DNA from 2 places in the Dyella sp. CR10 genome. Region 2 is predicted to be linked to the other one. Evidence: predicted binding sites of a transcription regulator. Region 2 holds the regulator's gene; the other holds the start of a gene.
The links. Region 2 encodes sigma-54, which starts transcription at its own class of promoters, with help from an activator protein. Its sites were predicted from a motif close to TGGCACGNGCNTTGC; they were not measured.

Region 1: the regulator sigma-54 is predicted to act here: its motif matches at 1,163-1,177, upstream of glnA (type I glutamate--ammonia ligase).

The regions. Positions count from the first base shown of each region.
Region 1 is NZ_CP185986.1:4,721,842-4,725,250, forward strand. It holds gene ACNR9O_RS21250 (glutathione S-transferase family protein) at 1-9, opposite strand, end outside; gene ACNR9O_RS21255 (LysR substrate-binding domain-containing protein) at 120-1,010, shown strand; gene glnA (type I glutamate--ammonia ligase) at 1,224-2,633, shown strand; gene ACNR9O_RS21265 (MFS transporter) at 2,700-3,409, opposite strand, start outside.
Region 2 is NZ_CP185986.1:525,497-528,905, reverse strand. It holds gene lptA (lipopolysaccharide transport periplasmic protein LptA) at 1-227, shown strand, start outside; gene lptB (LPS export ABC transporter ATP-binding protein) at 231-950, shown strand; gene ACNR9O_RS02260 (RNA polymerase factor sigma-54) at 1,087-2,541, shown strand; gene hpf (ribosome hibernation-promoting factor, HPF/YfiA family) at 2,701-3,027, shown strand; gene hprK (HPr(Ser) kinase/phosphatase) at 3,180-3,409, shown strand, end outside.

The DNA of each region.
Region 1 (3,409 bases), 1.0 Mb from region 2:
AGGGGTCATGCGTTTTTCTCCATGCCGGCACATCCGGCGTGGCGGAAAAGCTAATGGCGTGGACTTCGAGCCGGTAGACGGTCATAAATGGACTTATCGTCCACATATGTCGCCTTTGCATGCTCAACCTCAATGATCTGAAGTTCTTCGTCGCCGCCGTGGAGCAGGGCGGCTTCGCCGCGGCGGGACGACGCCTGGGCGTGCCCAAGTCCACCGTGAGCAAGCGTGTTGCCGAGCTGGAGAGTGCGCTGGAAACGCGGCTGATCCTGCGCACCTCGCGCAGCTTCGCGCTCACCGAGCTGGGGCGCGACTTCCATGAACACGCGCGCGCCGCGCTGATCGAGGCGGAAGCCGCCGAGGACATCGTGCGCAGCCGCGCCAGTGAGCCCAGCGGCACGGTGCGCATCACCGCGTCGGTGCCTACCGCGCAGCTCGACCTGGCGCCACATCTGCCGAGGCTGGCCGTGCTGTATCCGCGCTTGCATCTGCAGTTGGATGTCACCGACCGCTTCGTCGACATGGTGCAGGAGGGCTACGACATCGCCGTGCGCAGCCATTTCGCCCCGCTGCCGGATTCGGGACTGGTGCAGCGGCAGGTGCGGGTCGATCCGGTCATTCTGGTTGCCGCGCCTGATTACCTGGCGCGGCGCGGCGTGCCGGAAACGCCGATGGACCTGCAACAGCACGACGGGCTGCTGGTCGGCGCCGGCGCGGATCAGTGGCAGCTCGCCAATGGCCACGGCGACACGATCCGCATGGCACCGCGACCACGCATGACCGCCAATGAATCCGTGGCGCTGCTGCATGGCGCGCAGGCCGGGCTGGGCATCGTCTGCGCACCCGCGCGCATGTGCCGCGAAGCGCTGGAGGCCGGCCGGCTGCGGCGCGTCCTGCCCGGTTGGACCGCCGGCAGCGTCGCTACCACGCTGGTGATGCCGCATCGCCGCGGGTTGCTGCCGGGCGTGCGTGCGGCCGTCGAGTTCCTGGTCACGTGTCTGGCTGAGGAATGACGGCTAGGATGGCGGCTTGTTTCCGCGCGGCGATGGTGCTGCGCTGCAATGGTGCAAAACTGGTTCCGAAAAAGCGCCGACGAGGTGCAATGCGTGCGGTCGGCTTCACGCCGCGCCGACGCAAGTGGCTGATGCGGCAGGTCTCCTTGCCTTGGCATGGAGCTTGCCAAAGAGTCTGTCGTTTTCCCACATCTCTACCCACCGAGGTTCGTCATGTCCGCCCAGAAAGTGCTCGACCTGATCCAGGAACACGATGTCGAGTTCGTCGACCTGCGTTTCGCCGACATGCTCGGCAAGCATCACCACGTCACGTTCCCGGCACATGCCATCGACGAGTCGACCTTCGAGGACGGCAAGATGTTCGACGGCTCCTCGATCGCCGGCTGGAAGGGCATCAACGAGTCGGACATGATCCTGCTGCCCGACCCGGACACGGCGTACCTCGATCCGTTCAGCGGCCACACCCAGCTGGTTCTGCACTGCGACGTGCTCGAGCCGAGCACCATGCAGGCCTATGGCCGCGACCCGCGATCCATCGCCAAGCGCGGCGAGGCCTTCCTGAAGTCCACCGGCATCGCCGACACCGCCTTCTTCGGTCCGGAGCCGGAATTCTTCATCTTCGACTCCGTGCGCTGGCAGAACGACATGGGCCGCGTGTTCTACGAAATCGGCTCCGAAGAAGCCGCGTGGTCCTCGCGCTACAAGTACGAAGACAACAACACCGGCCACCGCCCGGGCGTGAAGGGCGGCTACTTCCCGGTCAGCCCGGTCGACTCGCTGGGCGACCTGCGCGCGGACATGTGCAAAGTGCTCGAGTCGCTCGGCCAGGTGGTGGAAGTGCATCACCACGAAGTGGCCAACGCGGGCCAGTGCGAGATCGGCGTGAAGTTCAACACGCTGGTGAAGAAGGCCGACGAACTGCTGACGATGAAGTACGTCATCAAGAACGTCGCCCACCAGAACGGCAAGACCGTGACCTTCATGCCCAAGCCGATCGTCGGCGACAACGGCAGCGGCATGCACGTGCACCAGTCGCTGGCGAAGGACGGCAAGAACCTGTTCGCCGGCGACCTGTACGGCGGCCTGAGCCAGACCGCGCTGTGGTACATCGGCGGCATCTTCAAGCACGCCAAGGCCATCAACGCCTTCGCCAACTCCACCACCAACAGCTACAAGCGCCTGGTGCCGGGCTTCGAGGCGCCGGTGATGCTGGCCTACTCGGCCCGCAACCGCTCGGCCAGCTGCCGCATCCCGTACGTGTCCAATCCGAAGGGCCGCCGCATCGAAGTGCGCTTCCCCGATCCGATGAACTCCGGCTACCTGGTGTTCACCGCGCTGATGATGGCCGGCCTCGACGGCATTATTAACAAGATCGACCCGGGCGCGCCGGCCGACAAGGATCTGTACGACCTGCCGCCGGAAGAAGAGAAGAACATCCCGCAGGTGTGCTCCAGCCTCGACCAGGCGCTGGAAGCGCTGGACAAGGACCGCGACTTCCTCAAGGCCGGCGGCGTGTTCACCGACGACTTCATCGACGCATACATCGCGCTGAAGATGCAGGAAGTCACCCGCTATCGCGCCAGCACGCATCCGCTGGAGTTCCAGATGTACTACGCGCTCTGACGCGCGTCGGAACGTGGGAGGGACAGAACGGGCGCTTCGGCGCCCGTTCTGTTTTTGCGTGGACGATCAGGATGCGGTCGCGGCGGCCCGCACGCGGAAGCCGAACAGAATGATCAGCGCAGCCCCCGCCAGCACCAGCGCACTGCCGCCGAACACGCCGCGCGCGCCACTGACGTCGAAGATCGCGCCGCCCAGCGCCGCGCCCAGGCTGATCGCCAGCTGCACGCCGGCCACGATCAGGCCGCCGCCGCTCTCGGCCTGATCCGGCACCGTTCGTGTGATCCAGGTGGACCACGCCACCGGCACGCCGCCGAAGGCCATGCCCCACAGCGCCACTAGCACCGCATGCGCGGTTGGCATGCGTCCGATGGTGACCAGGGCGATGGCAATCGCGCTCATCAACAGCGGCATGGCCAGCAGCATCGTGCGCAGATTGCGCTCCAGCACCATGCCGGCCAGCGACGTACCGACAAAATTGGCGACGCCGAAGCCGAGCAGGATCGCCGACAGCCCGCTCACGCCCACGCCGGTGACGTTCTCCAGGAACGGGCGCAGGTACGTGAAGAAAGCGAAGTGGCCGGTGAATACCAGCGTGCAGGCCAGCATGCCGCGCGCCATGCCGGGCCGCTGCAGCACGTCCACCAGCGTACGCAGGCTGGTGGTGCCGCTAGGCGGCATGCGCGGCAGCGTGAGCAACTGCCACGCCAGGGCCACGACGCCAAGCGAGGTGGCGAGCAGGAACACATTGCGCCAGCCGATCAGCGCGCCGAAGTAGC
Region 2 (3,409 bases):
CCGCCACGCTGGACTACGACAACATCAACGGCATCGCCGTACTTACCGGCAACGCCAAGGTGACCCAGCAGGGCCGCGGCGAGTTCCACGGCGACAAGCTCACCTACAACACCGATACCAGCCTGATCACCGGCGAAGCGGGCGGCGACGGCCTGGTCCACGGCACCTTCCTGCCCAAGCCCAAGCCAGCCGCTCCGGCTGCGGCCAAGCCGGCCGAGGGCAAGTAATCGATGCTGTCCGCTGAAGGCCTGCAAAAGCGTTTCCGCGCGCGCCAAGTGGTGCGCGACTTCGCCTTTTCCATCCGCGAAGGCGAAGTGGTCGGCCTGCTCGGCCCCAACGGCGCCGGCAAGACCACCTGCTTCTACATGGTCGTAGGCCTGATCGAGGCCGATGCCGGCACGATCAAGCTCGATAAGTACGACATCACCGGCTTGCCCATGCACGCGCGCGCCAAGCTGGGCATCGGCTACCTGCCGCAGGAACCCTCGGTGTTCCGTCGCCTCACCGTCGCCGACAACATCATGGCCGTGCTGGAGCTGCGCGAAAACCTCGACGCCAAGCAGCGCGCCACCGAACTGGAAAACCTGCTGGACGAGCTGAAGATCGCCCACATCGCCGACCAGCGGGGTATCAGCCTGTCTGGCGGTGAGCGCCGTCGCGTGGAGATCGCCCGCGCGCTGGCCGCCGAACCGCGCTACATGCTGCTGGACGAGCCGTTCGCCGGCGTGGACCCGATTTCCGTGGGCGAGATTCAGCGCATCGTGCGCCATCTCAAGGAACGCGGCATCGGGGTGTTGATCACCGATCACAATGTGCGTGAGACACTGGGCATCTGTGATCGCGCCTATATCCTCAACGATGGCGAGGTGCTCTCCCGCGGCACGCCGGCGCACATCCTGGCGGACGAGAAAGTCCGCGAGGTATATCTCGGCCGCGAGTTCAGGCTGTAGCCGTTTCAGCGGCGGATGCCCGCCACGCGCTCGCCGTCACATTCGGCCATATGACCTACGCGGCCACCAGCGGGAAGCTATGGCCGCTGTTCCCCCTAGGGGTTAGGATGACCCGACGTTCATCCGAACCGCTGGTATGAAGCCCGGACTGCAGTTTCGCCTCAACCAACAGCTCACCCTGACGCCGCAGTTGCAGCAGGCGATCCGCCTCTTGCAGCTCTCGCAGCTGGAGCTGGAGGCTGAGCTGCGCCAGATCGCCGAAAGCAACCCGCTGCTGGAGTTCTCCGAAGACGCGTCCGCCGAGAACGACGCCGAAGGCGAGAGCGCCAGTTTCGAAACTGCCGCCGAAACGTCCAGCGCCAGCAGCGACACAGATGGCGACGACCCCTCCGAATGGAGCGAAGCCGGCGGCGTCGCCGAGGAGCCCATCGATTTTTCCTCCGTCGGCGGCAGTCGTGCCAGCGGCGCATCCGACGACGACGGTTTCGAGCCGCAGAACGCTGCACCCGAGACGCTGCAGGAGCATCTCCTGTGGCAGCTCAACCTCACTCACCTGAGCCTGCGTGAACGCACCATCGCGGCCATCATCATCGATGCGCTCAACGCCGACGGCTACCTCGGCGAAACGCTGGAATCGGTCACCGCGGCCGTGCCGGCGGATCTGAAAGCCGGCGTCGAGGAAGTCGATGCCGTGCGCCGCCAGGTGCAGCGCTTCGACCCCACCGGCGTGGCCAGCCTGGACCTGCGCGACTGCCTGCGCGTACAGCTGGAGCAGTTCGATCCCGACACTCCGCAGCGCGAACTGGCGCTGCGCATCGTCGACGGCGAACTGGAACTGCTCGCACGCAACGACATCGCCCGACTGTCGCGACGCTTGCGCGCAAGTGAAGACGACACCCACGCCGCGGCCGTGCTCATCCGCAGTCTCGATCCGCGCCCCGGCGCGGCGCTCGACGTGACGCCGGTGGAATATGTCGCTCCCGATGTCTACGCCCGCAAGGACGGCGGCCGCTGGCGCGTGAGCCTCAATCCGGATTGCCAGCCCCGCCTGGGCCTCAACCAGCATTACTGCAACCTCATCGCGCAGGCGCGCGGCGAGGATGCCAGCTGGATGCGCGGCCAGTTGCAAGAGGCGCGGTGGCTGATCAAGAGCCTGGAATCGCGTGCCGAAACCCTGCTCAAGGTGGCCGAGGCCATCGTGCGGCGGCAGAGCGCCTTCCTCGACTACGGCCCGGAAGCCATGCACCCGCTGGTGCTGCGCGAGGTCGCCGAGGAAGTGGGCATGCATGAATCGACCATTTCGCGCGTCACCACCCGCAAGTACATCCATACGCCGCGGGGCACCTTCGAACTGAAGCATTTCTTCTCCAGCGGCGTGTCCACCGAGGACGGCGGCAGTGCCTCGGCAACCGCCATCCAGGCCATGCTGCGCAAGCTCATCGACGCGGAGGACCCGCGCAAACCCCTGTCCGACCAGGCCATCGCCGAGGAATTGCACCGCAAGGGCATCCAGGTGGCCCGCCGCACCGTCGCCAAATATAGGGAGGCCATGCGAATCCCCAGCTCCAGCGAGCGCCAGCGCGCCGGTTGACGCAAGTCACCCTGCCGCGCGCTTTTGTGCTGGATACGGGAACTTGGCGGGACGGAAAGCGTCCCCATACCAAGAGATGACAGTGATGTGTCGGCGACCTACCGGCACCGGCGCATCGACCCACGCCGCAGCATGCGGCAGTACCAGAGGAGGCGCACCATGCAAGTCCAGCTCAGCGGCCAGAAGATCGAGATCACCCCGGCCCTTCGCGAACGCGTGAACGGCCACTGTGAACGACTTACCCGCCTCGAAAGCAGACTCCTCGAATTGTCCGTCGTCCTCTCCGTCGACAAGCTCCAGCAACGCTGCGAGGGAACCCTCAAGGTCCCTGGTGCCGTGCCGCTGCACGCGGAGGCTACCGAGTCGGACATGTACGTCTCGATCGACACCATGTTCGACAAGCTGGTCGCTCAGCTACGCAAACACCGCGACAAGGTATGCGACAAGCATCAGCGCGAAGTGCGCGAGGAACGCCAATACGGCTGATCCTCAAGGCCCGCTCCTCCCCGGGGGCGGGCCTTTCCGATTCATCCTCCCCGTCCCAGGCAGGGCAGCCAGCCGCTCGAACTGGCACAATGTCCGCCATTCGCCGCCGGGCCATCCTTAGCCTTGCCACCACCCGGCGCAAAGGATGCGGCTTGGATCGGCTTACCGCCCGACAACTTTACGATGGCGTGCACGAACGCATGGTGCTGCGCTGGGTCGCGGGCATGCGCGGCGAATCCCGTGCACTGGAGCGCGGCGCGACCACCTCGCGCCGGCCCTCGTTGATCGGCTATCTCAACGTCATCTATCCGAACAAGATCCAGATCATCGGCACCGAGGAGCTCAACTTCCTCGACGGCCTCGATTCGCGCCAGCGCTGGGA